3 regions of the Sphingobium sp. B11D3A genome follow, and region 2 is predicted to be linked to each of the others. Evidence: riboswitches for the same ligand, from Rfam matches in the RefSeq annotation. Region 2 holds a riboswitch; each other region holds the start of a gene.

Region 1 (10,880 bases), on a different contig from region 2:
GGAACCGCCAGTCCCGATGGAAAGAGCAAGGTTCTCGCCTTGAATGCCTGCGCCGCCCGCACCGTTGGTGAACATCCCGGCCCCGCCGGCGCCGCCTGTCACCGCTGTGTCGATCGTGAGGGTGGTGAGGCCGCTCATGTTCTCGATCAGGATGCCAAAGCCCCCGGCCCCGCCGAAGTTGCCGCCTTGGGCATCACCGCCCATGATGCTACCGCCGGAGATCGAAACAGTGCTGCTGCCGGTGCCGCCGGTGAGCACAAGGGCAGACCCGCCATTGCCGCCAAAGGACTGGCCTTCGCGGCTCCCGCCGCCCGCGCCGCCGGTCAGTATGCTGTCCGTAATGCTGATGGCCGTATTGCCGGCCGGCTGGTCGATGACCAGACCGCTGCCACCATTGCCGCCGACGCCAGCCCAGCCATAGGCGCCGCCCGCGCCGCCGGTGGCACTGACGGTGATTGCGTCGTAGGAGTCGTTAAGACCGGTGACGACCGCGCCGAAGCCGCCGCCGCCACCGCCGCCGCCATATCCGGCAATTCCAGCAAGGCCACCATTACCGCCATTGCCGCCGGTGAGCGTTCCCGATGTCGGCAAATCTGTGATGAGTCCGACAAAGCCATGCGCGCCGCCGCCACCGCCGCCGCCTGAACTGTTGGCCCCGCCATCGGAGCCATCCGATCCCGCCTCACCGGGCGCAGCCCCTCCCGTCCCGGCGAAGCCGGGGTTGGGACCAGCACCGGCACCGCCATTGCCCCCTGTGATGCCACTGCCGCCGCCAGCGCCGCCGGAGAGATAGCTGGGATCTGTGCCAACGCCATCCGTCCCGTCACCGCCCGTGAAGGTGGTGCTGGCGCTCCCGCCAACGCTCGTGAAGCTGTTATCGCCCCCCGCACCACCGGTGCCATCCGCGGCGTAGGCGGGCATAGCTCCCACCGCGGCAAGGAACGTCGCGGCCACCGAACAGCGCAAAACAGATTTGAAGGACATAAGACGAATGTCAGCAAGCGGCTGAGCTTCAACGCGGTCAAACTTGTTATAAAAACCCTGCATTCTCAATATCCTTACGGCCATTTATTGGCCTCTGTTCGTGTCGTTTGAGGGGGGCTGCCTCGGTCATCGCGAGACTGCTGTGTGGAATTCGGTCAAGAGAGGCGCGGCCGCAGCCGCGCCTCCCGGAGCATCCGCCTGAGATCAGAAGCTGTAGCTAAAGCCGATCTTGACGCCGTGGTCCTTCCACTGGTCGCCGATGTTGCCCACGTAGGTGGCGCCGATGGAGCCGCCGGGCATGATATTGGCCTGCACGCCGCCCTCAAGGCGCAGGGTATCGCGCGTCGTGGGCAGTCCCGCGACCGAGAAGGCCTCGCCGGTCGAGAGGATGTTGCGGCTGGTCGCATCGACATCGCCAAAGCTGCGCAGCCAGGCCGCCGAGACGCGCGGGCTGAGCACCGTGGTGGCGCTGACCGGCACTGCCCCGCCCAGACGCAGACCCAAAGTGGTGTAGGTCACATCGCGGGTGCTGTCCGTGACGCCCAGCGCGGTCAGAGCGCTGCCCGTCTCGGTGAAGGCATCGCTCTTGAGATGGACATGGGTCACGCCGGCAAAGGGCTCGGCGGTTACCGCGCCCAGCGGGAGAGCATAGCTCACCTCACCGAACGCCGAGGCGCTCTTGGCATCATAATCGCCCGCCAGCGCATCATTGACGCCCAGGAACGCCACCTTGCGTGTCCCACTGACGTCCAGCCAGCTATAGGAAGCGCCGATCCGGGCGCGCAGGGCGCCCCAGCCACCGCCGGCATAGACCAGCGCGCTGTTGCCGTTGACGGTCGCCTCGCTGCTGCGCCCATCGACCCGCACCTTGTTCTGCTCATGCGCGAAGGCCACGCCCAGACGCCAGCCACCAAGGCCCGTATCGACACCGGTGATGAAGCCGAAGGTGCTCTGCGTCGCCTTGATCGCATTGCCATTGCTCTTGAGCGTGCTCCACGCACCGATGCCCTGGCCCCAGACCGCCGTGCTGCCATCACGCAGCGTGCGGGCCGAGGAGCCGGCACCGGCCAATGTGCGGCTGACGACATCGGCCTGCTCCATGCGGCCGATCACCATGTCGCCAAGCCGGCGGGTGCCGTCCACCATCAGCGTGCCCGTGGTCGCCCACAGCTCGCCCGAGAGCGCATCGAACGCCCGGACGGCGCCGGCTTCCTCAAGCTGCCCGGCTACCGCGCGCGACAGGCTGGCATTGTCATCGCTCGCATCCAGCGCAAGCGCCACGGCCAACTGGTTGGGCGTCACCGCCACGCTCTCGAAGCTGCGATTGTTGCGCGTCAGCACCAGCCTGACATTATTGGCGTCATAGCTCAGCTCCGGCGTCAGGAACGGCAGATCGACATCGGTGGCCGCAAACTGCCCGGTCACCCCGCCCGCGGCCGTGATGATCGTGTACTCATTGCTGAAGCGATAATTGCCTGCAGCCGCCAGCACCGAAACCGTGCCACCCTGAATGGTCGCCGTCCCGCCGACGATCAGCTTGTCGCTCTCGCCATCGGCATTGACCTCCACCTCATAGGTTGAGCCTGCCTGGAACACGACATTGCCCGCTGCGGTGAGCGTGCCGATCGAGTTGCCCGGCAGTAGCGTGCCGCCATTGCCGACCACGATATTGTTCACCTGCCCGCGACCGCCCAGGGCCGCATCGCTGCCGACCGTGATCGTGCCGCCCATCGAGCCGTTCACCCGCGTCACGATGCCCTCGAGGTTGAGCGCACCGGTGAACGAGCCAAAGCTCTCGCCGGTCAGGTTGATGCTGACGGGCGCGCTGGACGGACCGTTCAGCGCAATCGTACCGCTGCCGCTGAAGCTGCCGCCGAACAGCGTGTTGCTGCTCTGGTTGACGGTCAGCGTGCTCGTGCCCAGGCTCACCGTCCCGCCCGCGCCGCTGAGGCCCGCAACGGTCTGGTCGGTGCCGCTCAGGTCGAACTCGCCATCATCCACGACCAGATCGGTCGCGCTGTCGAGCTGCGCCAACAGCCGCACCCGGCCCGCCTGCACCACGGTCGACCCGGTATAACCATAGTCGCCCGAGAGCAGCAGCGTGCCCTCGCCCTGCTTGATCAGGCTGCCGTTGCCAGAGAGAGCGCCCGTGTAATCATAGTCTGCGACCTGATTGAAGATCAGCGTGCCGTCGTTGGTCGTGCTGGCGGTCAGCTCGCCATTGCGGACGCCATCGCCAACCTGCAACGTGCCATTGGCGTTGACGGTCACGGCACCATTGAGCTTGCCCGTGAGCAGCAGCGTCCCGGCATCAACCTTGGTCTGGCCAGCGAACGTGCTGCTATCGCCGGCCAGCACCAACCGGCCCGACCCGGCGTTCACGATCGTGCCGTGCCCAGTGATGCTGCCGCCATAGCTGGAAACATCGCTGCGGTTGAACATCAGCGTGCCGTTGGCGTGGACGTCGCCAGCCAGCGTGCCGGCCGTTCCGCCGTTACCGATCTGCAGGGTGCCATCCACCGCGATCGCGGTCGAACTGGCATTCATCGCGTTGGCCAGCACCAGCTTGCCGCCGTTCACATTAAACGCGCCGGTATAGGCGCTGCCATCGCCGGTCAGCACCGTCGTGCCCGCAAGAACATCGACCACGCCATTACCCGACAGACTGGCGGCAAGTGCATAATCTGTCCCGCTGTGGTTCAGGACCAGCTTGCCGGCCCCGGCACCGAACTGAATGCCCTGCACGGCGTTGATCACACCAGCCGCCTGGGCCGCACTGCCTGCCGCCGCGCCGATGTTCAGCGTGCCCGTGGAGCCGGCGCGATTGCCGATCTTGATCACCTGGGCACCGAGTTCTGCGCCATCGGCCAGCGTCAGGACGCCGGCTCCCTCGGCACCGATATAGAGGCCTTCCTCCGTCCGGATCGCCGAAGATGCGCCAGTCACCGTCACGCTGCCGCTCGAGGCGACATCATTGCCGATGTAGACGCGCACCGCCTCTACCTTGCCGCCGTCCGAAACCTCCAGCGTGCCGCTGCCGAACAGGCCGACATTGATGTAACCCGCCCAGTTCGTCAGGCCGTCGTTATAGGCACTCCAAGTCGAGCCGGCGCCGGTCACGATCATGCTGGCCTGCGATCCCGTGAGATTGCCGAGCGTGCCCTGCACCGCGCGCAATGTGCCGCCATTGGAGATCGAAATCGTCGACTGTGCGCCCGCCTCGTTGCCGGCAATGAATAGCCCGCTCATGTCCCAGACCGAGTTGGCACCGCTGATGTTCACAGCGCCTCTCGAGCCGCCGACCGTGCCCACATAGCCATCCGTGCTGGTGACCCGGCCGCCCTGTGCGATGTTGAGCGTTCCTTCGCCGACGTTGCCGACGTAAAGAATGCCGTCATTGGTCCAGGTGCTGCCCGCGCCGCTCACGGTAGCCGTGCCCTGACCGGTCGACTCCCAGCCAAGGATGGCGCCCTGCGAACTCGCCGAGCCGCCATTGCTGACCGTCAGCATGCCCTGGCCAGAGATGCCGACACCGATGCGACCGCTGCCGATCTCGAGCGTGGAGCCTGCCCCATCGAGGCTGACGCTGCCGACAGCGGACTGAGCCCCACCGATTCGCAGGGATTCGCCGGTGACCCGGCCGTCCGCCTCGATGGTCAGCGTACCGCCGCTGCCCTCCTGGCTCGCCACATCGATCAGGGCGGCTGCCGACAGCAGGGCGCCGTTGGAAACCGTGGCGGTGCCCGTGCCGCTGTAGCCGACCCGCATGTTGCCGGCGTAGCCGTTACGGGCGAGAACACTGTAGGTCGTGCCTTCGCCGGTCAGCGTCAGCGTTCCGCTCGAGCCGGTGTCGACACCAAGCGCGCTGGTGTAGGACGTGACTTCAGCGCCGCCGGACACCGTCACATTGCCCTGGCCAACGGTGTCGTTGCCCGTTCCGCCGATGTACAGGCTGAGGCCGTTGCGCCACACCGTGCCGGCACCGTCGACGATCATCGTCGCCGTGCCGGACCCGTTTCCGCCGATATAGCTGCCGTCAGCCTCCAGCAAACCACCGTCGGTCACCGAGATGCTGCCCTCATCCGCACTGAACCAGCCATCGGCCGAAACCCAGTCGGCCGGCAGTTCGGAATGCAGCGTACCGACACGGAGCGCCGAACCCTGACCACTGATGCTGACCGAGCCGCCCGCGCCCATGTAAATGCTGCCATTCACAGTTTCGACCGAGCCGCCATTTGTGATGGTCAGCGACCCGGAGGAATTGGGATTGCGACTGATCTCGATGAGGCTTGAGTTGATCCAACTCGCGCCGCCGTCAACGGTAACGCTCCCCGCGGTGCCATTCATGCCAATGGCCGCCGAGACAGAGTTGAGCTGCCCCGCCGCCTTGATATTGAGCGAAGCCAGCTCCGCGCCGCCCACGGTCACCGTGCTGGCGCTGAAGTCGCCCGTGAGGTCAAAGGCACCGCCGGTGACATCCAGCGCACCGTTGAAGAGAGCGCCATTGCCGGTGAAGGCGAGCGCACCTTCGCCCGCCTTGACGAACCTGCCCTGGCCGACCAACGTGCCGGCGAAGACGGTGTCGCTGCTCTGGTCGAGCACGAGCACGCCGCCATCGGTGGAGACAAGGCCAGCTTCTCCGACAGTGAGCGAGCCCAGGGTCGCCTGATAGGTGGAGCCCCCCACGCCCAGCACGCCCCCTTCAACGACATAGGCCTGACCCACACCGAATGCGTCGCTGCTGGCAGCGTTCAGCGTCCCTTCGCGGACCGTCCAGCCGGTCGTCCCTGTCCCCGTGAGCGTCCAGGTGCCGGTCCCTACCTTCACGAACTCATCGAAATCATAATATTGCGTGCCGACCAATCCGGCGTCGAATGACGCATTGATGGCGCCGCCCAGCGCCAGGGTATTGGTGCCGCTCGCGATATCCGCATCCGCGACGAGGCCGATGATGTTGGAGCCGGCATGCAACTCCAGCGTCACGTCCCCGGCGCCCATCAGAATGGCGTGGCCGAAGGAAGGCGAGGCTTCGATGGTACCGGCGTTGATGATCGTGGTCGCCGCGCTGTTGGTGACGATACCGGTTTCACCCAGGATCGACCCGGAATTGGTGATCTGGACCATGCCGCTAAGTGTGTCTGCATCGACAGCCGCGATCCCGCTCAGCGATTGCAGCGTGCCGGTGTTGCTGATGACCACATCGCCAAGCGGCGTGCGCGCCTGAACTGCGCTTCCGGTTCTGCCAGTGACAATGCCGCTGTTGGTGATGGTGATTTTACCAGAGCCGGGCGCATCCTCGTCGAAGCCGGCGACGGCGAGAATGCCGGTGGTGCCCTCCGCAATGCCTGCATTGGTGATGGTGATATTGCCGATCTGCGAGGCGCCCTGAATCGCCGGGCCGTTGGCCGAGATAGCCTCACCCTGCTCCTGATTGTCGACCACCACTTCGCCGTTCGGCGTCCAGCCGACCAGCGCCTGATTGTTCACCGAAGAAACGTAGGCGTTGTTCGTGATTTTCGCCAAACCGTTGTAATTGACGACGCGGATACCCGCCGCCTGAGCCTCCACCTGGCCAGTGTTCGTCACGGTCACCTCGACCGGGTCGGCATCGTTGAAACCGCCGTCGGCGTAAATTCCCCGCTGGGTGAAGTCTGCGGCCCCGATGGTTTGCTGGACCGTGATGGCCCCGCTATTGGTGATGTTCACCGATCCTGCGTTGGTGGTGGCAGAGATGCCATTGGTTTCCACGCCTGAGACCGTCAGCGCGGCGCCATTCTCGATCACGATGTCGCCCGCGATCTGGTTGCGAACCCAGATGCCACCGTTGCCACCCACGCTGTCAACCGTTACGTCCGGGCCCAAGGTCACCGAAATGTCGTTCCGACCCTGGATATTGGAACTGACGTTTACGCCGCCATTATCGGTGGTGCTGATCGTGGAATTGGTGATGAGCAGCGTCGACGTAATGTCGCCAGAGGCTGTATTGTCCCACGTATAATAGCTGACGCCATCGCCCGTGATACTCCACTCATCCTGTGCGCCGTTCACAATGAGGCTGGTATCGCCTCCTTCAATACGAGCCTTAACCGACGAGGGTTCGCAGAAAAACAGGGTCACATTACCCTCAGTCTGGCAAATGCCAGGCTCGGCGTGGGCGGCCGATGCGCCTGCCAACATCCCCGCAATGCCGACGCTGCTGAACAGACCGGCCTTGAGAGCCTGCCCAACGGTGCTGCGCGTTTTGATTGCCTTGCCCTGCATTACGAAATCCCCTCGTGTGGGCCCACCGCCCAGATGATGTGAAGGGCAAACCGCCATGCAGGTGCGGTTCAACGGGATTTGAGACAGGGATCGAAGCGCGACGACAGGGAGCGCAGCCTGAGGTTCAAACGAACCCCATGACCTTCTCACAGCAGGTTACACACGATATCCGAAAATGCTCTGTTTCATCCCCCGGTAGCCCCGCTACCCCATTGGGGCCGGAGGCTTTGCGTCCCGCCGTTACCGACAGTTTGCCCTTGTCGAAGGCGACGAACACCCTTGGGAACGCCCATGGGCGGAGCCGTCATCTTCAGGAGGAATGTTAACGTTAGCTGAGCGGCAGCGCAACAAAAAAGCCCGGCCTCGTCGAGATGATGCGCATGCAGAGCGGGGCCATGCAGCTGATTTGTCGTGTGAAAATCGCCGTCGTCGGTCTGGAGCGAGGCCACAACCGGCCCTGTTAAGCCGATAACCATGATTAACAGATGCGCAAGCAAGACATCGATTGCACTGCAAACCGCTCCTCTAAAATATGGTTGGGGACCACCCGCCCGCGACGTGATCGTTACAGCCGTCGCTGGTCGGGCAACCACGCCGAAAGGCGCCGAACTGCCTCTCGCACTTCGGCTTCCGTGATCGCAAAGCTCAGCCGGATGAACCGATGGCCATTGACCGGATCATGGTCGACCCCCGGCCCCGTGGCGAGCCCAGTCTCAACGAGCAGCTTCTTGCAGAACGCCGGGCTATCATCGGTAAAGTCGCTGACATCCGCATAGATGTAGAAGGCGCCATCCGGCGGCGCGATCCGTCGCAGACCAAGCGCTGGCAGGGCCTCCAGCAGAATGTCCCGGTTACGGGCGTAAGTGGCGCGATGCGCTTCCAGTTCTGACGTGCAGTCCAGCGCCGCCAAAGCGGCATGCTGACTGATCGACGGCGCGGTCAGGAACAGGCTGCCCATATAGGCGCGGGCACGCTCGACCATGGCGCGCGGCACATAGAGCCAGCCGAGCCGCCAGCCGGGCATGCAGTAATATTTCGAAAAACTGCTGACGATCATCGCGTCGGCTGCGAATTCTCCCATCGAGCGGCAAGGCGCGCCATAGCTCAGGCCATGGTAGATTTCGTCCGAGATGATCGCGATGCCGCGCTCTGCGCAGAGCCTGGCAATCGCCTCCAGTTCAGCCGGCGCGATGATCGTTCCGGTGGGGTTGGCCGGGCTGGCGACGATCACACCCTGCGGTGCCGGATCCAGCGCCGCGAGCGCGCGCGCCGTCAGCTGAAAGCGCGCCTGCTCGCCGTATTCGATCTCGACCGGCGTCATGTTGAGCGCGCGCACCGTGTTGCGATAGGCGACATAGCCCGGCCGGGCCATGGCGATCCGATCACCCGCCTTAAACCGGGTGCTCAGCGCAAGGACCAATGCCGGCGAGGCGCCGCAGGTGAGCAGGAACTGATCCGGCTCGGCTGCCATGCCGTACCGCTCCCGATAGAGCTGGACGAGCCGCGCCTGCAGCGCAGGACTCTCCCAATAGCCCATCGGATCGATGCCGAGCGCGTCGCGCGCGGCGTCCAGCGCAGCCTGCGGCGCCCCCGTCGAGGGCTGGCCAAACTCCATATGGAGAACCGAGCGCCCCTCCGCACCCAGGTGATAGGCCAACTTGCTCAATTCTATGGCCTGAAACGGCTCGACTTCCATCAGATCATCCATCGCTCGATACAGCGCCGATAGCGGGCGGGCGCGCAGATGCCAACGATGCAACCCCACCCCGGCCGTCGTTCATCCTCGCGGCGCATCTGCCGTGAAATCAAAAAATTGCGCCAGCGTCGTCGGGCGCTTCGAAGAATGCTTTCGGCAGAAAGAAAACGGCAGGTCGTATTGTCGGCCTGCGCGTGACGCGCATTTTCAGGCAGTCTGTCAAATGGCAGCTCGCAGAAACCTGCATCACGGAAGCAGGGCCTCCGACCCCCTTCAGCGGGACGGCTCCCCGAAGCCAGAACTCCTTACAGCCTGAGCATAAGGTTTGATCGCCAGATACATGAGCGCTGCGCCGCCGGGGGCCATTACGGCGGCGAAGAACGCCATCGAATAGCGCAGCATGCTCTCGTCCTTCAGCAGGAAATCGGTCACCAGCGCAATGAGCAGGGGCCCGAGACCATTGCCGATGACACTGATGGTGAAGAGATACACAGCGCTGATCTGGGCGCGCATCTCGCTGGGCGTCACCATCTGGATCGCCGCATTCTGCGCAGGCGCGCTGGCGAGGCCGATGATCGAGGAGATCATGCCGCAGAAGAAGGCGAGCCAGGGGCTGGGCATGAGCGAGGTGGCGATCGCGAAGGGAGCGGACAGTGCTTGCGAATAGAAGCAGACCCGCGCCATCGCATCGGGATTGCCGCGCTTGCCCATATATTCCGCAAACCAGGTGCCCAGCGTCAACGCAATCGGCGTAGAGATGAGGAGCGACAGCGCCAGCAGCGGCCCGATCTGCGCCGGACCCCAGCCATAGGTGCGCTCATAAAAGGCCGCGCGCCACGTCATGAGGCCCGTCGTCTCGATCGCGCCGATGCCGATGCTGAGGAACAGTGGAAGGAACAATATGCGGTTTGACAGGAGATACGCCCCCACCTCGCGCAGTGGTACGCTGCCCTTGCCGCGGCGATTGCGGCGCACCGGCTCCCGCACGGTGAAGAGAAAGAGCAAGGCGGTTGCCAGCCCCGGCAGGGCGCAGACGAGGAAGACGAGCTGCCACTCGCGCATCTCGCCCAGAACCGGGATGTGGACCGGTCCCATCGCGGCAAAGAACGCCACCAGCAGGCCACCGGCCAACAACGCCGTGGCCTGACCGGCGCTGATGCCGAGCTGATAGACCGCGAAGGCACGCGGCAGCTTTGACCTTGGCACCATGTCCGAGATCATCGACATGGACGAGGGGCCGGCGACGGACTCCGCGCCCCCGACGACGCCGCGCGCGAAAAACAGCCCGCCGAAGCTTCTCGCCATGCCGCAGAGCGCAGTGGCCAGGCTCCACACCGTCAGGCCGGCCGTCAGGATCATCTTGCGGCTGCGCTGATCCGCGACGCGAGCCATCGGCAAGCCCACGACCATATAGGCCGACGAAAAGGCGAAGCCGATGATGAGGCTGATCTGGGTGTCGCTGAGCGCCAGGTCGCGCTTGATCGGCTGGACCAGCAGGTTGATGATGTTCCGGTCGACATTGGAGAGCATGGTCACGAACGCGATCAGCCAGATCGTGTACCAGGCGCGGGCCGGCGACGGCCAATCGTCGCCGGCTCCAGACGCGCCGGCCATTGCCGGCTGCGTCTCACCCGTGGCTTGCGTGCCGACCGGCTCGCTCATCGCTTGAGACGCACCCCGACGCGGAACGCGCGCCCGACCTGATCGAATAGCACCTGATTGGTGATACCCACCGCGCTGGGCGCAATCGGCGGGTCCTTGTCGAACAGGTTTCGAATCGCGATGAAATATTCGAAATCGCTGCGGCCGGCCTTCACGTTCCAGCCCAGCGTGAGGTCCGCATAGAAGCGGGCGGCGACGCGATTGGTGCTGATGCTGTTCGCGAGGCCGACACTGTAGCCCGCATCCTCGGGGCCGACGAACTCGACGAGGAACTTGC
Region 2 (9,756 bases):
AAGCCGCTATTGGCGGCCGCCGGAGTTGGTTCGTGGGCCACTTTCATGAAATTGACCCAACATGTCAGCGTCGTTAGCGATGGGATTTCGCTGAAAGTTACGCCTCATCGTAATTTGGGTAGCAAAGGGGGCTTTGAGCCGGAGGCAGATTTGGTAGTTCCCTCTGCTGATTCCCCATCGAATTTGGGGCAGATAGTTGCGGATTTGCTCAGCCGCGCGGCATAGCTGAAAGCGCCGTTCGAGCTTGGGCTTTCGCAGGCCGTCGAAATCTGATTCAGGCTCGGCATGAGCAGATACGACCTGACCGACTTCGAGTGGCGCGTTATCGAGCCGCTACTGCCCAACAAATCACGAGGCGTGCCGCGTGTCGATGACCGACGCGTGCTGAATGGCATCTTCTGGGTATTGCGGTCCGGTGCGCCGTGGCGCGACCTGCCAGAGCGCTATGGTCCGCGTACCACCTGCTACAACCGCTTTGTACGATGGCGGAAGGCGGGCGTGTGGGACCGGCTTATGGACACGATCACCGCCGCGCACGACGGAGACATCCAGATGATCGACAGCACCTCTGTTCGCGCCCACCAGCAGGCCGCGACGGTAAAAAGGGGGGTGCAGATCAGTGTCTCGGTCGATCACGCGGCGGGCTCACGACCAAAATCCACGTCGTCGTCGACGCGCAGGGCCTCCCGATCCGGTTCGGCCTAACTGCCGGGCAGACGCATGACGGGCAGATCGCAGATGCGCTGCTCGACCATCTCGGACCGCGCACCATCGTGCTGGCGGACAAGGCCTATGATGCCGATCGCATCCGCGAACTGATCCAAGACCAGGGCGCAACGCCTAACATCCCGCCGAAGAGCAACCGGCGCTGGAAACCCTGCTTCAGCAAGCGGCTCTATCGGGAGCGCAACCTGATCGAGCGGTTCTTCTCCAAGCTGAAGCACTTCCGCCGGGTCGCAACCCGCTACGATAAGCTCGCCGCGAACTTCCTCGCCATGGTCCAACTCGCCTCAATGAGGCTGTGGCTACGGGCTTATGAGTCTACGGCCTAGATTGAATTCAGCTGAAGGCTCGTTCCTAGCTTCAGACCGTCACAACCATTTCATCAGTCAGTGTGGCCATTGGATCGGGACATCCGGGGTCTCGGAGCATACGCGACCTTAATGTGCCGGCGCGAGGCGAGTTTGGAGTAGCATCGCTGGCGACCGTGAACGATCTTGGCGCGGCCGTACTGACACGAGAGTTCGGACGGCCTTTCGCCGCCCTGGGGCTGTTGGTGCGCTGTCGACGATGTCAGTGATAATCAATCGATATTCAGGCAGCTCGTCAGCTTCGGCGATACGCTTTAGAGCATGCTTGAAGCGGGGCGCCGTATCGTTGCTACCCACCTGATGGCGGAGCGCCTCAATCTCCACCTCCCACACATCGTCGTCCCCACAGTGTGAGCGAGCGAGTTCGTAAACTCGGCGCTCGATCGGACCCAACGAGAAATAATCGTGATGATACGAGAGAATGCGCTGATCCATGCGTATCGCTCGATACAGCCAGTCGCAAAGGCGAACCTTGACCGCTTTGAGGCGGCGCTCGCCACTACGCCCGCGCGTGTAGCTCAAGCGCGCTTCAGGTAGCCACGAGAAGTATCCCTCTTCGCCCTCCCCGCCAGTCTCGATGTTCGTGCGGATCTGAGTTCCCTGCAGCCTCTCAAGTGCTTCATTTAGGCGCTGATATGATCGCTTCGACTGACTGGTGCCGGTTACGCGAAAGAAATCATGGGCGGTAAAGGTGAAGTCCTGCCCAACCGGGAGACCCTCTTGGATTTTGGCGATCATCAAGCTGGCGATGTAAAGGACGATCTCTTTATCGTAGATCGTTGCGACGCCCATCGTACTCGGACGAACCTCGATCGACACGTTGTTGGAGTGAAACTCAATGGGCTTCATCTGAGCGATTTTGGTCAAGGCAAAGAATGGAAAGGCCATAATCGACCGCTCGCCCCGCACGTCGCCGTGAAGGGGGCTATCAAAAACGAAGAGGTCTCCCTGTTTTGCCGCCATGGTGGTGTTGCCCGTCCAAAATCGCCGAAAGCACGATTAGAGCCCGGCGCTTCGAATTTGAGAGTGTCTATCATAGTGCGAGGTGTAAACCCGCGACTGACTTAGAATCGCCGAAAGCACGAATCTTTCACCCGAGATGACGCCTTCAGACATGTGAATGTCGCAAAGATTCTCCGGGGAACGGTTGGCAATAGCGCGCAGATTCGTGCTTTCGCCGATCTACCTTTACGCGGCGGGCAATCTGGTCCTAGAGCGATTCGGCCTTCAATGCGGTTTCGTGCTTTCGCCGATTGAGGACTGCCGACAATCTCATTGAAATCCCTCCTAGTTCACAGATTGGCACCGTCGCCTCATTTCAAGGACGGAGGGTGCCGCTTGCTCCCATTGGGGAGCATTCCGTCGGCGTAGCCGACGGTTGGTGCGTTCAGCTTAGGATTTAGGATGGCGTTTTTGGCTCCAACGGGGCCGTTCTGAAGCCCCGTCAGGGGTAGGCATGACCCGACTAGGGTCATTCCACTGATCCCTCTTAATAGATTTTAAAATCGGGTGAGGAGGAGTGCATTGATTGCACTCACGGGTCAAAGTCTCTTGTCGCTGCCTCTCTGACGACCGCTCCGCAGCGAGGATCAGGGCCGCGCGCTGAGCAATGTCGGTCGGCATAAGCCTGCGACGTTCGACCGCTCCGGCGGCGGCTAGCATTTGCGCGTGTTGTTCCAGCGCTTCTGAGCGGCGCTGATCTTCATCCACCGGCACGGGGGCAAAGAGCCCGATCATTTTCCCGATCCAGGCAGGGAGCTGCGCGCGATAAAGGTTCGAGGTTTGCTCTGAGCGCGCGCCCGTCTCTTGGTCCCGTGTGTAAATGTAGCGTCTGATCCATTCCACGACGCCCAGATCTCGCAACCTCTGAATGCTGTAGTGGACCGCGCGACGACCAAGGCCAGTCCATCGCATCAAAGTCTCATAGGAGGGATTGCACCATCCCTTGCGATAATGAAGCTCGTCGAGCATCCTTATCAGCATATCCCGACATGACCGGGTAAACAGCGTCAAGCGATGTTCTTCTGTCGTAAGCTCGCGACCCGCGCGTGCTTCAGCCGCGAGTTTCCGCCCATGCTCAAACATTCGAAAACAGGCGTGGGTGAGCTGCTTGCGCTGCTCACTCGTAACCGGCCTGACGAATTCGGCCTCGGCAACATCGCCGGTGCGCACACTGCCGCCCCAGACCGGTCGGCGCGTAACGTGCGTGCTGCCATGGGGCCTACGCGAAAGGGGGCGGGAGCCAGCCAGTCTTGAAGCTGTTCTACTAAGCCCGGCAGACATCGGAAGCTGGTGCAATTGAACGCCACATAGCACCGCGAGTGGGAGTACTGGAACGCCTGACGCCCGCTGACGCTGTTGCAGGGCATATGCCGTACTAATGTCGTCGTCGCTGACTCCGGCATTGCGGAGTTCAGCCAGCGCGGCCGAGGGAACGTCGGCTATCCCAATTTGGCTATGAAACATCGTTCGGTCACTCCAAATTTGGAGCCCGTGAGGACGCAAAAAATCGCAGCGCGAATTGCGCTTTGGTGTTGCGAATTGTGGGAGACCCAGCTAACGTCCGGTTGTCACACCTTGGATCGACGCTTCGGTAGCTGGTCCTCCAAAAAGCCCGGCCAATGGCCGGGTTTTTTTATGCCCTCACTTGCCCCCTATCAGTTCAATATGAACGTCGTGAACTCTTGTGGATCGCACAGTCAGCGCCGTTGACGCGTCGGTGATCACAAAGCTCGAAAAATAGATTCGACTGGGACGAACCATGCGCTCCGGACTGGCCGATATTCCACGCCCGAATTTCGTGCTTTCGCCGATGATTCCGGGGAAAGAATCGTGCGATCGGCGATAATGTCGCTCGGGCCCAAGCGTAAAACTACAAAGGCGTTGGGTAAGGTCCGAGCTTTGATGGACGATCATCAATACACCCGAACAATTTGTGCTCGGGTTCCGAATGAGCGAGAGGTGCTGTCGTTCGCAGTATCAGTCAGATGATACCAATTAGAGAGAATGCGCCGAACGTAATTTTGGGTTTCTTCAATGTTGGGGATCTCGCGCTTCTTTCGAACCCGACCTGGCCCAGCATTATAGGCCGCGAGCGCGAGGTGAACCTGACCGAAGCTGTCGAGCTGTTGTTTTAGGTATGCGGCCGCGCCTCGCAGGTTGTCGCGAAGATCGAACCTGTTCACGCCAAGCTGACGAGCGGTGTCAGGCATTAGCTGCCCTAAGCCAAAGGCGCCCTTCTTACTTATGGCCGCATGATTGTACCCGCTCTCTTGAATGATAAGCGCGTCCATTAGGCCAACCGGAAGACCAGACCTACAAGCGATATCATGCACAACCGGATAAATGGACTCGCGCCGCTTTTCTGCTGCTGCGCTGAGCAGTGCGGACTTACGATATGTTGGAGCTGCACAGGACGTTGGACCAACCGGTATTGCAAACTGTTGAGTGAGTGAAGACTTCGTGCCTCGCATCCAGGTGGGAACACGGACAAAGGCTGCTGCTGACGTTGCGGGCGCAGACGGTGCAGGAGGGGGGGCGGTTTCTCCGAAGCTCGACATCATGCCAGCACGGACTTGGTTGGCAGGGGCGTCGGCAACCGCTACGCGTGCCCCAAAGGAGAGCACTGCCACTTGCCTGCTCACATCAGCCCTAACAACTTGAGAGGTGGCTGCCCAGGTAAGGATAGCAAAAGGCAATATGACGAGATCGAAACGCCGTTTCATCTTATTAGCGAAAGGAGATAAGGTTCGAGCGCGCGTTGTTGCTCTGGATTAGCTTGTGATGCTCCCCGAGCAAGCTGAGGATGCGGCTACAGAGCATCGCTACCTCACCGTCATTGAGGTCGGGTATCACGTCAGAATCCGGCTCGAACATTTCTCTCATCAACGTCGAAACAAGACGGCAAACGAGCGTGAGGCGCGGATCATGATAATGTTCAGGGTCGTTGAGGACTTCAACGGCAAGGAACGCTTCGAGACGATCCACTCCGATCGCTCGTCCAACTGCGACGAGGCTCTCGTATCGCGGCCTGAGGTTGCCACCAGGTTCGAGCATGGCCGACAGACTGCTATGGTGCTGACTTACCAACTCGCTGATTTGGCGGAGCGAGATTGAGCGGCGTTCAATCACACGCCCATACAGATTTCGGTACTTCTCGATCATCAGATCGCCTCAACCCAAATGCCACTGCATCCCAGTATTGCAATGTTTGCAAACTGTGCCATGTTGGCACTACTGTTATTGTTGTCACATCGCAACGCATGTTTCATCTGCGAAGGGATGGAAAAGAAGGTGCATCGGCTTGTTTTGATGGTCGAACCGGAGTTGATGGAGCGGTTGAAAGCCTCCATGCTCCGCCGTGAGGTATTCTCGCGTTCCGAAGTCGTGCGCCAATTGATTGATGAAGCACTTACGCGGGAAGAGGCCCCCCCTGCCGCGAAGTAGCCGCTATGGGCTGCAGTCTTCATTGTCCGGAATACCCCTGTTTCGGTGACCCCGCTATCTTCGTGAGACCGGAGGCTTTGCGTCCCGCTGTCGCCAGTGGTTTGCCGTTTCGTTCAGCTCATTGTTCCGAGGATGGGCTGTTCACAATTTCCTAACCACGTTCCTGAGTGATCGGTCAAGGATACACCCGTGGCGGAGAGCTAAATTAACATCTAATTTAGGTTCCAGGGAGCGCGGCACATAGTTTGTGGCTAGAAAACGCGCCAATCTGGCGGGAAAAATAGCCACAGTGGCTAGAAAACGCGCCACAGTGGTGAGGAAATTGGCCGGAATTTGCAATTTTATTGCGCGTCTTTGATCTCTTGATTCCATTTCGAGAGATTTTCGGCGACAATATCGGTTTTCGATCTGTCTGACTTCGATTTTCACTTGCCGTCCACGTTCATATTTTCCGATTTTTGATGTGGGGGTGATGAAGCACCTCGCAAACATCGGAGGACTCTATGGGCAAGACCATGTCCCTGCGCTTTGCGCGGGACCATGAACGTGCACTCAACGCGGCCGTCATGGCCGTGCTGCTGCTTGTGGCACTATTTTATCTAATCAATCCTGCTTTCGCAGGCACCGACACGACGTTCGCGCCGGCATCCACTCTTTTCACCAACATCCTTCAGGGCTCGGGCGGCACGCTGATCGCGATCGTCGCGACGGCAATCGGCCTGGTGAACCTCGCTCGTGGCGGCTTCCAAATGGCATCGGTCGGCGTACCGCTCGGCGTTGGCATCGGCGTGGCCACTGGTCCCGCAATCGTCACCAGCACGATCACCGCGATCATCTGACACTCTTAGCCTGCCGGGCTCCCTTGTAGCTCGGCGGGCAGGCGGGGCGGCTTATGAACCGATACACTATTCCCTCGAAGCTGGATGAGCCTGAGCGCATCGGCCCTTGGACTATCGACGAACTTGTCGTGACCGTGGGGCCGTTCGTGGTGGGCATCATCACGCAGCAATTCATGGTCGGCATCATTGCAGGGGCACTGGGCTGGTATACCTTGCGCAAGGCAAAGGCGGGTCGTGCCGGAGCTTGGCTCCTCAATGCTGCCTACTGGTATCTGCCGAGCGAGGTGTTGAAGCTCAACGCCGTCCCGCCTTCCTACATTCGTTTGATGGCGGGGTAAGGCATGGATCTGGAATATAGCCAGGGGCAGGCTCAACGGGTCTTGCGCCAGCGTAACATGCTCGCGCTAACCTGTGCCGGCCTATCGGTGCTGACGGTCGCATCGCTGCTCGCCGCGTCGGTCAAGGACCGCGAAATCGTTCTGCAGCCAATCGCCGGACGATCAGTCACCATTTCATCGCGCGCGATGGATCGCGATTATCTCGAACTCGTCACGCGCGACACTGCGGTGATGATGTTCAATCGGACGCCGCAGTCGGCGGACTACCGGATGAACCAGGTCCTCAAGATCGCTCATCCTTCCGCCTACGGAAAGCTCAAAGGCGAGCTGATCAAGATTGTCGACGATCAGCGCGGCTCCAGCGTCGCGCAGTTCTTCACGATGGAAAAGCTGACAGTCGATCCCAGGGGTCTGAACTCGACCGTAACTGGAGTCCTTCACACGATGGTCGGACGGGAGGAAGTGTCAGCCGTCCAGCGGACTTTCCAGTTCGATTGGACCTACACGGGCCTTGAGCTGCGCCTCGTCGGCTTTCGCGCCATCCAGTCCGAAAAGCCGGGCACAAACCAGAACAGCAACGCGAGCCAAGAGGTGGCGCCATGACGCGCAAGCCAAACAGGGGATTGGCGCTTGGCCTGAGCGCCATCGCATTGTGCGCTGCATCCCCGGCATGGGCCGATCAGCAATTCACGGTCGAGGATAATGACAGCGTGCGTTGCACGGTTGCTTCGCGCGAACTGACGCGCGTGAGCCTGGTCGACGATGCTTTCGCCAGCGTCTCAAAAACCGAGACGCTCGATCCTCGCGACGATTTTTCCGTGGTCAATGAACCTACGCGCGGGGATATCTACATCTCGGTTCCAGATGGCTTTCGGCCCGGAACCCTGTCCTTCTTCGGCACGAGCAAGAAGGGCTTCGTCTACAAGTTCGCCTGCAAGGTCGAGAAGGTCGAGGCGCAGCAGGTTTTTCTGACCAACACGCGCGCCTTCGCGCCGCCAGCGCCCGACGCGCAAGAGCTGGAGGATGAGGCGCCCGATCCCGATGAAGCGGCCGTTCGGCTCATACAGGGAATGGCCGCGCAACAGGTCATGCCCGGCTATCGTCTGTCTCGGTCCGCCCTTGCGCCGGTCCAGGTCGGCACGCTCACCGTGCAATTGATCGCTGAATATCAGGGTCTCGATCAGACGGGCCGCGTCCTGCGGATCGAAAACAAGGGCAATGAGAGCGTCGTGCTGGATGAAAGCGCCATCGCGCCGGCGGGCGCTCATGCCGTGAGTATTTCCCGCCCGCAGCTCGCCGCCCGCGAGGCGACCGCCGCCTATGTGGTCGTGGCGAACGAACAGCGTCGCTGACGCAAGATCGACCGGAGCAAATTCAATGGCAGGTATGCTGGATTTTCTGAAGCGCCGAGACCATCGGCCCCATGACGGCGCGTCCGGCGATACCATCGCCAGCATCGACATGACGGCCAATGACGACGCGCTGCGTCGTCAACGACTGATCCTTGCCGGGGGTAGCGCCATCGCGATCGCCGCCGCCATGTGGTGGCTGTTCTCAGGACGCACACCGGCCAGTCAGGACCCCAATGCGCAGGACCTCGCTGCGAGCGATGTGCAGATCTCGACCGGGGAACTGGGCGCGCGCAATCTCTCCGAGAAAGAATGGATCGCTATGAGCGAGAACCGCCTGCAAGCGCAGGCGGGGCAACTCGACCGCCTGCAGGGGCAGGGGGATCAGCTCAGCCAGCTTCAGGCACAAGTCGAGGCGCTTCGCGCGCAAAACGCGTCCATGGAGAGCGACGGGCGACAGGTCCTGACCGCTTATGAATCGGAGAACGCGGCTCTGCGTTCACAGCTAAGTGCCGCGCAGACCGCCCCTGGTCCTGCTGCAGGAACCTCCTCGCTCTATGGCCCAGGTGGGCCGCAGCCCTATCAATCGCCGGACGGCCCGGTGCGCCGCCCCGGCGAACTCAAGGTTATCAACTTTGGCGCTTCAGGGGCCCCCTCGGGCGGAACGCCAGCAGCCGGCGCCTCATCGCGGCCCGGCGCCGTGCTGACAGATAGTCCCAACTATCTTCCCGCCAACAGCTTCGCGCGCGCACGGGTGATTGTGGGTGTGGACGCCGCGTCCAATGTCCAGAGCCAAAGCGATCCTCTTCCCGTGGTCTTGCGGATCACCGGGCCAGCTCGCTCGGTGGCCGATGGGCACAAGGTCTTCAAGACCCGCATCGAAGGCTGCCTGGTCAACGGGTCGGCGCGCGGCGATCTGTCCAGCGAGAAAGTCTATGTGAAACTCGCGCGGATGACCTGTCCCGATGCGAAGGGGCGCTACGCGGAATCGGAAGTCAAAGGCTTCATCGCATTCGGCGGCAAGACGGGCGTGCGGGGCAGGGTGGTGAGCCGCGAAGGCAATCTTGCCATGCAGGCTTTTCTTGCCGGTATGGTTGGCGGTGTGGGCCGTGGTTTCTCGATGAACACCAACAGCTATCTCTCCGGCACCAACACCATCGTCGATGGCAAGCGCCAGAAGCTGTCTCCCGGTGACATTGCGCAGGCGGGCCTAGGCGAAGGCATTTCAACCTCGGGCGACCGGGTCTCGAACTATCTGATCGAGCGTGCCGAGCAATATCAGCCGGTCATCGAAATGCCGACCGGCATCGATGTGGAAATCGTCTTTCTTGAAGGCGCCTTCGTGCGGAACTGAGGAATTTGAGCATGAAAATCTGGCAAAAATCCTTGATCGTCGGCGGCATTGTCGGCGGCCTTCTCGGTGGCGGCGCCGTCCTCGCTGCAGGCAGCAGCAACGAGACCGTGGCAGCGCGTCTGAAGGCCCGCCTGCCCAACACGCAAATCTCCTCGGTCGATTGCGGCAAGCTGTCGGGCCTGTGCGAAGTGGTGGCGGGCAAGACCTTGTTCTACACGGACAGCAGCGCGCGCTATCTCGTAGTCGGCCGTGTCTATGACATGGAAGCGCGGCAGGATCTGACCGCCGCGCGTCTCCTCGAGATCAATCCGGAAACGCTCCTGGGCGGCGCCGCGCGCA
Region 3 (10,880 bases), on a different contig from region 2:
GGCCGACGCTGTCGACCAGGGCGCGTTCCTGACGGGGGTGCCCAATGGCAATATCGTGTGCCGCTCCACCCTGACCGACCCGACCAATCCGCTGGTGCAGGGCTGTCTGCCTTTGAACATTCTTGGCCAGAACAATTACAACCCCAACAATGTCGGCTATTCCTTCGGCACCGCCTTCCAGTCGACCCTGCTGACCCAGCATGTCGCTTCGGCCAGCGTTCAGGGTGAACTGGCCGATCTCTGGGCGGGGCCGCTCGCCGTGGCCGCGGGCGTCGAGTACCGCGTGGATGATGTGGAAGGGACCTCCGACCCGGTGTCCACGGCACTGCGCTTCCATACCAACAACACCGGCGCAATCACGGGGCCGGCGACCAAGGTGAAGGAAGGCTTTGTCGAAGCCAGCCTGCCACTGGCCACGGGATTGAGCGTCAATGGCGCCGTTCGGCTGACGGACTACTCGACCAGTGGCTCGGTCTGGAGCTGGAAGGCCGGCGGCGTGTGGGACCCCACCAACTGGTTGCGCCTGCGCGCGACCCGCTCACGCGATATCCGCGCGCCCAACTTCTTCGAGCTCAACAACCCCCGCTCGGCATCCTTCGCCTTCCTGACCGACCCGCAAAATGGCGGGGTCAGCTCGCTGACGCAGATTTTCGGCGGCGGCAATCCTGCCCTGAAGCCCGAGGTCGGCAACACCTTGACGGCGGGCGCGGTGCTGAACTTCGGCTGGTTGCGCCTGTCGGCAGACTATTTCGACATCAAGATCAGCGGCGCGATCGCGACGGTTGGTGCGCAGGTCATCGTGGATAGCTGTTCGAACGGCGCTTCGGAATTCTGCGCGCTCATCACGCGCAACAGCGCCAACGCCCTCGCGCGCGTCGAATCGGCAGCCCTCAACCTGAACACCATCAAGACCCGGGGCATCGATGTCGAAGCGCTGATCCGCAAACCGCTCGGCAGTGGCGACATCTCGCTTCGCACCGTCGGCACCTTCGTGTTCGATCTCATCACCGTCGATACCGTCCGTGCGATCGATTATGCCGGGCAGAATGGCTTCCCGGTCTCCGGTCAGTCGGGCCTGCCCAATTTCGAGGGATCGGCCACGCTCGGCTGGGAGAATGAGCATCTCGGCGGATCGATGCGGGTGCGCTACATTTCGGCGGGCAAGTACGACAATACCAAGATTGCTCCCGGCGACGCCGGATACAGCGCAACTGCTGTCAACAGCATCAACATCAATCATGTTCCGGCCTACGCCTATGTCGATCTGAACGCGCATCTCAACGTGTTCGAGAACGGCAAGCGCAGGTTCCAGCTGTTCGGCGCGATCAACAATCTGCTCGATCAGAACCCGCCCAATCGCATTCCGTCCAGCTTCGGCGTGACCAACCCGGCGCTGTACGATGTGATCGGCCGTAACTTCCGCATTGGGGTGCGTGCGGATTTCTAGATCAGGTTCGTGTGATGCAGGCGTGGGGGCGAGAGGACACCTCTCACCACCATGTCCGGCCTTCAATATCACTGGACCGCAGCACGCCATGGTGGCTATCGGCTGGGCCATGAGTGTCATCGCAACCATTATGAATTCGGCCACCGGCCAGCCCGTTCAGAAAATGACCTTCGGTCGCATGCCCAAGCCCTGGGCCAGCTTTAATCTGGAGAGCGGCGAGCTGGTGACGATCGATCGCGTGCAGGTCGGCAAACCGGCGCCCGGCAAGTTCGTTGCGCCTGTCGAGGTCTGGGTCACGCCGAAAAGCTGATGTCGGCGACCTCGGAGCGGATGAGCGACATTCTGATCGTCGGCGGCTCGCTCGCTGGCCTCATGACCGGCCTCGCCTTGTCGCGACATGGCTTCTCGATCACGCTGCTGGAGCGCTCGACCGATACCGACCGCACCGGGGCCGCGCTGCAGGTCGGCTATGGCTTGCTTGAGCAGTTGACCGGGCGCCCTCACGCTACGGGCGCGCTCGCCACGGGCGTCCAGGCATGGCAATTGGTCTATCGCGGTCTGCGCGCAGCGGCGGACGAGGCCGGCATTGTCGTCCTGCAGGATGCCCGTGTGGAAGCGACGGGAGAGACGGAGGATCGGGCCTGGGCAAGGACCGCCGATGGTCGGCGGTTCGACGGCAAGCTGCTGGTCGGCGCGGACGGCTATCAGAGCGTTGTGCGGCGGCAGGTCAGTCCGGAGCGCCCCGATGCGGTCTTCGCGGAGTATCTGGCCTGGGTCGGCTTTGCCGAAGAGTCGGCGCTGTCTGTCCGCTATCCGCCCAATCTGGAGTTTCTCGAGTCCGGGCCCTATGTGCTTCTCGGCTTTCCGCTGACAGCCGCCGATGGCAGTCCCGAGCGGGGCCACCGCCGGGTCGGCTGGGGCTGGTACGACGCCGGACATAACGCAATCCTGCGTAGAACAGGGGCGGTCGAGGGCGCGTTGGTGCGGCATTCGCTGCGCCCGAGCGACATGCCGGATGAATTGTTCGACGAGCTGGCCGCACTGGCGCGCCGGCACTGGCCATCGCCCTGGCGCGACGCGATCCTGGAATGTATCGCCCGCAAAGCGGTGCTCGGCACACCGGTCGTGGAATATTGTCCGGACCGCCTCGTCGCCGGCCGCATGTGTCTGGTTGGCGACGCTGCCCATGTCTGCACGCCGATGACAGGCAATGGCTTTGCAACCGCCGCGCAAGATGCTCTCACCCTCGCGTGCTACCTTGACCCGGTGGCCTTGCGGACCGACCCCAAAGCCGCGCTCGTGCGATATGAAGCGTCCCGGCTGCCCGAGGTACGCAGACTGGCGCGGTCCGGCCAGCAGATCAGCCAGAATTTCGTGCGCTCTGCCGGTTGAGGCGGTTGCTCTGACATAGCGGTGGGTCGGTAGCACGAAGACCTTTTCAAGCCTGCCTTTCGTTGCTCTCCGGCATTGCGCCGACATCCTGAGGCAGCGCCCCACCGCAGAAGCGCTTCGATGAGGGCCGACGCTTGGCCGCGTCGCGCGCTCCACGCCCTGACAAGCGAAGCGAGGGGAGAGGAGCCCAAGCGGCGCTTTTCGCGAGACGGGCCTTGGCATTTAGCCCGGATGTGTAATTCGTCGGGATCATAGCGACGGCAACGAAATACATCCTCATGGAATTCGGTTTGGCGCGAGCTAACCGCATCGTCGGTTCGCTTCAGTCCGCGAAGTTCTTGGCGTGTTGCTTAGGCTCTGATGATCCAAACCTCGCGTTTATTTCATTGAAAACAAACGCTCTCCTAATCGGGCTGCTCGATCGGCGGTTCAACATGGGAGTAGTCGCACAATTCTCCATCTGGTCGTTCACCACATAGGCGTTGACTGTGGAGCGTATAATAGTTAAATCAAAATTTACCTAATAGCGCCCGAGATTCTCGGTCGAAACGGCAAACCATCGGCGACGATGGGACGCAAAGCCTCCGGTCCCTCACAGGGATAGCGGGGTTACCGAAACGGAGAACTATTGTGGACCTGTCGTCCTCGCGCATTCCAGATCCTTTCCGCCCTCGTCGGGCAAGGGCCCGTCTTTGGCGACGGCCAGCAAGCACCCGTACCGATCATCACTTGATCCAGTTGCTTGCGACTGGTTCGCCAGACGCAGCCGCTTGCAATCCCAAGATCCGCGAAACGCTGCCGCCCGCGGGCCTGTAAGGCGCGTTTGGTCTATATTTTCCGATTAAATTCATAAGTATATCAAACAAGAGAAAGACAACCTCATGTCCGCAAACTTTAAGTCTATCGCGACGATTGCGATCCTGGCCTCTATTCCCGCGGCAGGCCATGCTCAGTCCTCAGCATCTGTGTCGACCACGGGTACAGCCCGGATCGTTCAGCCGATCTCGATCGCAAAAACCAGCGACCTTGCGTTCGGCACTATCGTGAAACCCTCGGTAGCAGGGACCAACACGGTCACTGTCGATGCCTCGACGGGCAACCGCAGCCTGTCTGGTTCCGGCGACGCCGTTGCCGCAGGTGGCACGACGTCGCGCGCAGCCTATACGGTCTCGGGTGAAGGGGGGCAGACCTTCTCGATTTCGGTGCCCGCCAGCTTCTCCATGACCGGTACGCCCGGCGGCACGATCACCGTCACGCTGACGCCGAGTGCCGCAACAGGCACATTGTCCAGCTCCATCGGCACAGCTGGCACCGCGACCTTCGGCGTCGGCGGTAGCTTCTCCCTGCCCAATACGCAGGCCTCTGGCAATTACTCGGGCACCTTCACGGCGACCGTCGCCTACAACTGACCCGTGACAGGAGCGTCTCGTGACGGTCTCATCATCCATCCGGATGGGAGCGCGCCTGTTGCGGGCGACCGCTCCTGCGCTGGGAGCGCTGTGCCTTTGCGCGGCGATTCCAGCCTCACAGGTGAACGCGGCTGAAGCGACCGCGAAAGGCCAGGTTTCGATCGTGGAGCCGGCTTCGATCAGGCAATCGGCGAAGGACATTGTCCTGCAGCCGGTGCTGGTTCTTCAGTCGAGCCTCCGGGTCATGATCTTGTCGCCAGGGCCGCAGTCAACAGAGAGCGACCAAAACGCCGGGCTTTCCATGGCCGCTCCTATTCAAATCGCCGGGGGCAGCAACCAGACGTTTTCTCTCCTGGTCTCACAAGCATTCGTCCAGCCAGGCACAGGGGGTTCGCTCAGGGTACCGATTGCGACGCTGAGCGATGATAATTTCCCGTCCTTTGAAGCCGGTCCCTCGGGGTTCGAGGATGTCCTCATGGGCCGGCTGAGCGGCGATGGGCTTCTGTCTGTTCCGCCGTTTCTTTTGAAAGCGCTACGCGACAGCTATGGGTCCGACGGCGGGCCTTTGCTGGTCCTGGCGCAATATGAATGAGCTGGAGACGCCGGTGATGACTCTGCCAGGCGTCGTGAAGCGTGTCACGCGATCTGCGAACCAACGCAAGAGCATCGCTATCGCTATCGCGTTGGTCGCTGGCGCCTTTCCATCCGCTTTTTGCACTTCCTCTTCTGCCCAGCCTGCGACGACAGAGCAGGCCGGCGGGAGCGCCAGCCTCAACATCAATCCAAAGCGGATCACCTTTGATAGGCTGGGGCGGACGGCGAGCATATTCCTCTTCAACCAGGGCACTGCCGAAGGGGTATATGACATAAGCTTTGTCGACCAGGTCATGTTGCCCACCGGCCAGATCCGCCCAACGGATGAAGCAGACGGCGCGCCGGAGGTGAGAGACCTCAGTGTCAAGCTTCAATCCGCGCGTTCCATGATGCTGGTGACGCCCAGGCGCGTGCTGCTCAAGCCGGGGACGGGGCAGACAATCCGTCTTCGTGCAGGTGGCACCGGCGACTGGCCCGCCGGCGAATATCGCACGCATCTGACGGTGACGGCGGTGCCGCCACCTGACACGGGCCTAACCGCCGATCAGGCTGCGAATGCTGAGCCCGGTGCTGTTTCGTTCCGCATCGCATCTGTTCTTGGGATTTCCATCCCTGTGATCCTGCGCATCGGCACGCCCCAGGTTGAGGCCGCGATCGAAAACACACGGTTCACGATGGAGAGCCCTGGGTCGGGGTCTGAGTTTAAAAGTCCTACGCCAGTCGTCACTTTTGACCTGGTGAGGCGTGGGCCGAATTCCCTTTTCGGCGATATCGAAATCCGGAAGGCGAAGGCGCGCCGCGAGGACGAGCCGTTGGGTGTCGTGCGCGGGATCGGTGTCTATCCTGAGATAGAGCGGCGACAGGTAAAGATCGCTTTGCGCTCTCATCCGCAGCGAGGCGAGCAAATCAGCGTTGTGTTCACCGACCAAGACACAGCTCCGGGGAAGATACTTGCGCAGAGCCAGATCTCCTTGCCGTAGCCTGTGGATTGGACTGATGCTCATGATCGCCACTGCTCAGCCTACTCCTCTTTGGGCGGACAACGGCGAACTGGCCGCTGACGATAATCAACTTTTGCTGCTGGAGGTTGTCCTTGACCGGGCATCTTTATCGGATGCGCTTCCCGCACTTCAGGTGGGCGAGGATATCGTTCTCATCCCCGTCGGCGCGCTGACGCGCCTTCTCGATCTGGATGTTCAGGTTTCACCGGCAGATGGGAGATTGACGGGGCAGGTGGGCCAGGCTCGCCAGTCCATCTTCCTTGATATTGCGTTGGGTGAGGCGCGGGCGGGCACTGCGCGCATCATTCTGAAGCCGGGTGACGCGCTGCAAGACAGCGGCGACATCTACCTGACCGTTTCCCTGATGGAACGGCTGCTCCCGGTTCGAATGACATTGGATGTGTCGGAATTGAAGCTCAATCTCGAGGCTCGAGAAAAGCTGCCCGTGCAGATGCGGGCTGAGCGGATGGCGCAGGGAGAGGGCATCGCGCATTCTGGCGCTGTCCTGGAGCCGGTTCTTTCGGTGGCGGCGCCAGCTGGCATGCTGTCTTTTCCCGCCTTCGATGTAACCATGGATTTGGGTTCCGATACGCGGGGGCAACCCTTTCAAAGGCGGTTCGATGTGCGTGCTTCGGCCGCATTCTTGAACGCCGGATTTCAAGGTTATCTCGCGTCCGACGATCATGGGAAGCCAGCTCTGGCGCGGTTGCTTCTTGAGCGGCGTGAGCCGAAGGGCGGCTTGCTAGGCCCCCTGCAGGCGACCAGTGCTTCCTTGGGCGACACATTCCTGCCGGCCCTCTCACTGGGGCCCAGAAGTGTTGCCGCGCGCGGCTTTGCGTTTTCAACCCGGCCTTTGGAGCAGGCGAGCATCTTCGAGCGCGTCGATATTCGCGGCGAACTCCCGCGTGGGCATGACGTCCAGATCTATGTGAACGACATTCTGAGCGGTGCGCAGTCAACGGCGGTCGAAGGACGCTACGAATTTGACGATGTCCCGCTGGTTCGCGGCCTCAATGTCATCCGGATTGTGGATTATGGCCCCAATGGCAGCCGCACTGAGACCACCCGGGTCATTTCCGTCGGCAGCGGACAGGCCGCTCCCGGAGAAATGATCATCGACTTCGGCATTGGCGAGCAGGGCAAGACCCTCATTGGCTTCGACGGCTCGCAGGAGCCATCCGTGGGCGCTGGGCGGCTCGTCGGTACGCTGAATGTGCTGTACGGCTTTTCCGAGCGCTGGACAGGCGCGGTCGGTCTCGCGCGCTACTCGCCCACGCAGGATGCCGCGCGCTTCCTCCTCTCGGCCGGCGTGCGAGGTTCGGTATTCGGCTTGGCTGTTCAGGGCGATGCAGCGCGAGACGGTCTGAGCGGATATGCTGCTGCCGTGGGCATCGCGGGCAAGCCGTTCGGGATCGCATCGACGATACGACGCGCTGAATTCCGAAATGGCTTTGTCGATGACGCCGCCCCCCATGGTGGTGACGGGCGCGCTCTGCGATCTGGAACCGAAGCAACTTTCGACTTTGGCCTGAAGACCGGAAACCGCTCGATCATTCCGGTGGCCTTGCGGATCGGTCAAGACGCCTATGTGGACGGACAGAGCGCCGTCTATGGGACATTGAGCATGTCGCTTCCCGTTGCCCGTGCGCTGGTCTCTGCCAGCTGGGATTATAACCGCGTGGCCGGGCCAGGGGCTCAAAACCGATTGACCGGAAATGTCTCGGCTTCTTTCAATCCGGGCTATGAATGGCAAGTTCGGGGCGGCTTTGACTATGATGTGCAGCCCTCTCTTCAGGCCCGATCCTTCAACCTGGCTGTCGACCGAAGCGTGGGAGAAGGCTCCTCCCTGCGGCTCGCGGCCGGACAATCATTTGTAACGACCTGGGATACGACGGCGGAAGCGGGATTGAGTGTCCGCTTGCCGATAGCCGATATTACCTTCAGCGCGGATTATTCCAGACCCCGAGGGGACTGGAGCGTCGGCATCCAGCTAAGCTTCAGTCTGGCCCCCAATCCGTTGAGCGGGCGCTACGCTGTGCGGCGCTCCGGGGCGGCATCGGGTGGGAATCTGGCGTTCGAAAGTTTCTTCGATTCCGATGGCAACGGTCGACGAGATCCGGGCGAATTGCCTGTATCCGGGCTCAAACTGAAAGGTGGGACTAGGGAGGAGGTCACCGACGCGAACGGCCGAGCGCTGGTGACGGGCCTGGGATATGGCCCCTCCGCCCGAGTCACGATAGGGCTGGATGATGTGGATTTGCCCTATGTCGCCGTCCCTCCCCAAATTGTGGAATTTGCGCCCGTCCGGGGCAAGGTGGCGGTGCTGGCTTATCCGTTCAAGCCGGTAGGGGAAGCGCTTGTCCACATCGTCTTGCGGCAACCGACTGGCAAGCTCGTGGGCCTGTCGTCCGTGCGCGCTGCGCTTGTGGGTGAGGATGGCACGCGGAAGGAGGCGGTTTCCGAGTTCGACGGCAGCATTTATTTCGAGAGCCTGCCTCCTGGCACCTATGATCTGCAACTCGATCGCGAGCAGGCCGGGCGGCTGGGCATGGCCATGGCCGCGCCGGTCTCCGTCACCATTCCGGAAGCGGGAGGCATGGCTCCGGACGCGAGCGCAACCGTCATTTTCGAAGGGACAAGGCATTGAGACATGCGACCGCATCTGGGGCGGCGCGCAGCGCTTGGCCCACCAGGCAGCCGGCGCTGGCGCGGCGGCTGCGCACACTGGCAGCGACTTGTGCGGCAATGCTCTGGGTGGCGCTTCCGCAAGGGCCGGCGTTGGCCCAGTCTTTCACAGTCAACACTATCACAACGAACACGCCGAACTTCGGCAATGTGGCGGCGGCGGCGAGCGGCAACACCGCCTTCGCCATTACGACGAGCGGCGCGGTCTCCTCGGCGGCGGGCAGCGGGGGAAATATCGCCTCGGGGACCAAGTCGGCCGCGACCGTCACCATCCGGTGCTCGGGTGGCAGCGCGTGCACGAGCGCGACCGCGATCGTCCGCCTCTTTTCGCTGACGACGATCAGTGGCCGGGCTCAGGCAGTCAAAAACTTCATTGTGGCTTCCGGCACCGGAACGGTGGGCGCTGTCACCACGAATCCCGATGGCTCGATCACCTTTCCCCTGACCGGCTTCTCCTCAACGAGCAGCCGCACCTTCCTCGTTGGAATGACCCTGCCGATTCTTGGCGATAACGCCTCTACCAGTACGAGCGCGTCAGCCTCATGGGGCGTGGGCGTCGCGAAATCGCCGACAATCCCCTCCGCATCCTCGCTTTCCCGAAACGCAATCGCGACCATTCGCAAGTCGCTGACCCTCACCAAGAGCAGCGATCTGGCGTTCGGCGCGATCCGGCCGCCTGCGAGCGGTAGCGGCACTGTCTCGATCAGCAACGTGAATGGTGCCCGGTCCATCGGAACGGGAAGCCCCGTCCTGCTTCCCGGCCTCACCAGCGGTCGCGCGCAGGTTTCCATTGGCGGACAGGCAAGCACGGCAATCACGGTCACAACGCCGGGCAGCCTGACAATGAGCGGGAGCGGCGGGGGCACGCTCAGCGTCACACTTTCGCCATCCGCCAGCGGCGCACAGACACTGAATACATCGGGCTCCCTCACGTTGGGCGTAGGGGGCACTCTCACGGTGCCGAGTAGCACAGCCTCGGGAGATTACGCCGGCAGCTTTGCCGTTACGGTGAGCTATAATTGACGAGCGTCCTGTTGCGCCTCGGAAGCTGCCGCAGGGCTCGCTTGAACCAGCATCGATGTATCTATTCGCAGCAATAGTAGCGCCCTATGGCCGACTTTGCCTGCGCGATGTCTCGCTCAGACGCCGGTGACCGGGCGAAGGCGTCTCGCGCTTCCTCGACGAGGCGCGCTTCTAGTGCGCGCAGATCGATCCCGGTGCATTGCCCTCCCTGAACGACGGGGCGACCGCGGATGAGCAGACATTCGACATGCTCGGCTCTGGCCCGTCCGAGCACAAGGCGGACAGGATCGGGATCAGGCATGACGCAATCGGCGGCCAGAACGCCGAAGCGAAGGATCAAAAGATCCGCATCCTGGCCTGCTGCGACCGTATGGGCGGGCGTCGAAGCAGCGCCGAGGATAGACTGCCTCCCCCAGTCGAAAACGCCTTTCAGGATTTTGCCGGGGTCGCGGCCCATGCCCCACTTCGTCTCGCGAGCGCCTACATGCCATGCCAGCCTCAGCTCCCGTAGCATATCCTCGTCGTCATCCAGAGCCATGCCATCCAGCCCGAACGCGACACGAACGTCGGCATCGAGCAGACGGCCGATCTGAGGCATGCCCGACCGGAGACGCAGATTGGAGGAAAGGTTGACGCTCACGATGACGCCGCGTTCGGCGAGTAGCGCGATGTCGCGATCATCGAGCCAGATTGCATGTGCGACAGTGAGCTGCTCATTGAGCAGGCCCAGGCTGTCTAGCCAGCTCACGACACCCCCCGGACAATTGGCCCGCGACCAATCCCGTTGAAGCTCGGTTTCCAACATATGTGTGTGCACCCGTCGTCCGTCCGCTGCTGATGCACGCGCGATCGCCTCGAGCGTCTCGGGTTTTGTCCATTGCGGCGCCACCGGATGGTACTGAAGCGTGAAATAGTCGTGCTCGAGTGCCTTGGCTTGCTCGAACCATGAGAAATTCGTGGCACAATCCCGCATTCCATCAGCGGACGCGAGAATTCCCGCGCGCTGTTCTTCAGGATAGAAAGCCGCGAGACGGGCCAGATCGCCGTAGACTTGGGGGTTTCTGTCAAAGAATGGCCAGCCAAACCCGACGCGGATTCCCACGTCGCGCGCGGCCCGCGACACAGCCTCCGCCTCAGCGAGCAAGGCGCGCCCGTCCTGCGTATTGTGGCAATGGTTTACGGCGGCGACACCACTCAACGCGATCCTGCCGAGCGCCACGACAGCGTTGAGCCAGGGATCGACTCGAGGGTGGCGGCGCAGGTCGGGCAACCAGCTTTCCAGAGATTGATCGGGCGCGCCAAAGGCGAGGGTCCGAAGGCCTCTGCCAT

The links. A riboswitch is a leader RNA that binds a small molecule or an ion and turns the genes downstream of it on or off. The one in region 2 is predicted to bind cyclic di-GMP.
Region 1: it holds a riboswitch for cyclic di-GMP, as region 2 does, so the genes downstream of both, M2332_RS04995 (autotransporter domain-containing protein) here and M2332_RS16580 (hypothetical protein) in region 2, are expected to answer to the same signal.
Region 3: it holds a riboswitch for cyclic di-GMP, as region 2 does, so the genes downstream of both, M2332_RS11895 (DUF4402 domain-containing protein) here and M2332_RS16580 (hypothetical protein) in region 2, are expected to answer to the same signal.

Annotation. Positions count from the first base shown of each region.
Region 1 is NZ_JAOQOE010000001.1:1,043,000-1,053,879, forward strand. It holds gene M2332_RS04990 (autotransporter domain-containing protein) at 1-921, opposite strand, end outside; gene M2332_RS04995 (autotransporter domain-containing protein) at 1,189-7,245, opposite strand; cyclic di-GMP riboswitch class I at 7,437-7,511, opposite strand; gene M2332_RS05000 (pyridoxal phosphate-dependent aminotransferase) at 7,811-8,953, opposite strand; gene M2332_RS05005 (MFS transporter) at 9,215-10,603, opposite strand; gene M2332_RS05010 (TonB-dependent receptor plug domain-containing protein) at 10,600-10,880, opposite strand, start outside.
Region 2 is NZ_JAOQOE010000002.1:105,074-114,829, reverse strand. It holds partial or broken gene M2332_RS16605 (hypothetical protein) at 1-225, shown strand, start outside; one part of gene M2332_RS16600 (IS5 family transposase) at 286-598, shown strand; one part of gene M2332_RS16600 (IS5 family transposase) at 598-1,052, shown strand; gene M2332_RS16595 (replication initiator protein A) at 1,161-2,054, opposite strand; gene M2332_RS16590 (helix-turn-helix domain-containing protein) at 2,484-3,263, opposite strand; gene M2332_RS16585 (lytic transglycosylase domain-containing protein) at 4,007-4,564, opposite strand; gene M2332_RS16580 (hypothetical protein) at 4,821-5,255, opposite strand; gene M2332_RS16575 (hypothetical protein) at 5,274-5,537, shown strand; cyclic di-GMP riboswitch class I at 5,579-5,653, opposite strand; gene M2332_RS16570 (hypothetical protein) at 6,041-6,376, shown strand; gene traL (type IV conjugative transfer system protein TraL) at 6,430-6,714, shown strand; gene M2332_RS16560 (type IV conjugative transfer system protein TraE) at 6,718-7,317, shown strand; gene M2332_RS16555 (type-F conjugative transfer system secretin TraK) at 7,314-8,066, shown strand; gene M2332_RS16550 (TraB/VirB10 family protein) at 8,092-9,417, shown strand; gene M2332_RS16545 (DsbC family protein) at 9,429-9,756, shown strand, end outside.
Region 3 is NZ_JAOQOE010000001.1:2,494,817-2,505,696, forward strand. It holds gene M2332_RS11880 (TonB-dependent receptor domain-containing protein) at 1-1,447, shown strand, start outside; gene M2332_RS11885 (hypothetical protein) at 1,557-1,757, shown strand; gene M2332_RS11890 (FAD-dependent monooxygenase) at 1,778-2,839, shown strand; cyclic di-GMP riboswitch class I at 3,380-3,456, shown strand; gene M2332_RS11895 (DUF4402 domain-containing protein) at 3,721-4,248, shown strand; gene M2332_RS11900 (hypothetical protein) at 4,268-4,840, shown strand; gene M2332_RS11905 (hypothetical protein) at 4,833-5,822, shown strand; gene M2332_RS11910 (hypothetical protein) at 5,839-8,490, shown strand; gene M2332_RS11915 (DUF4402 domain-containing protein) at 8,622-9,551, shown strand; gene M2332_RS11920 (amidohydrolase family protein) at 9,613-10,880, opposite strand, start outside.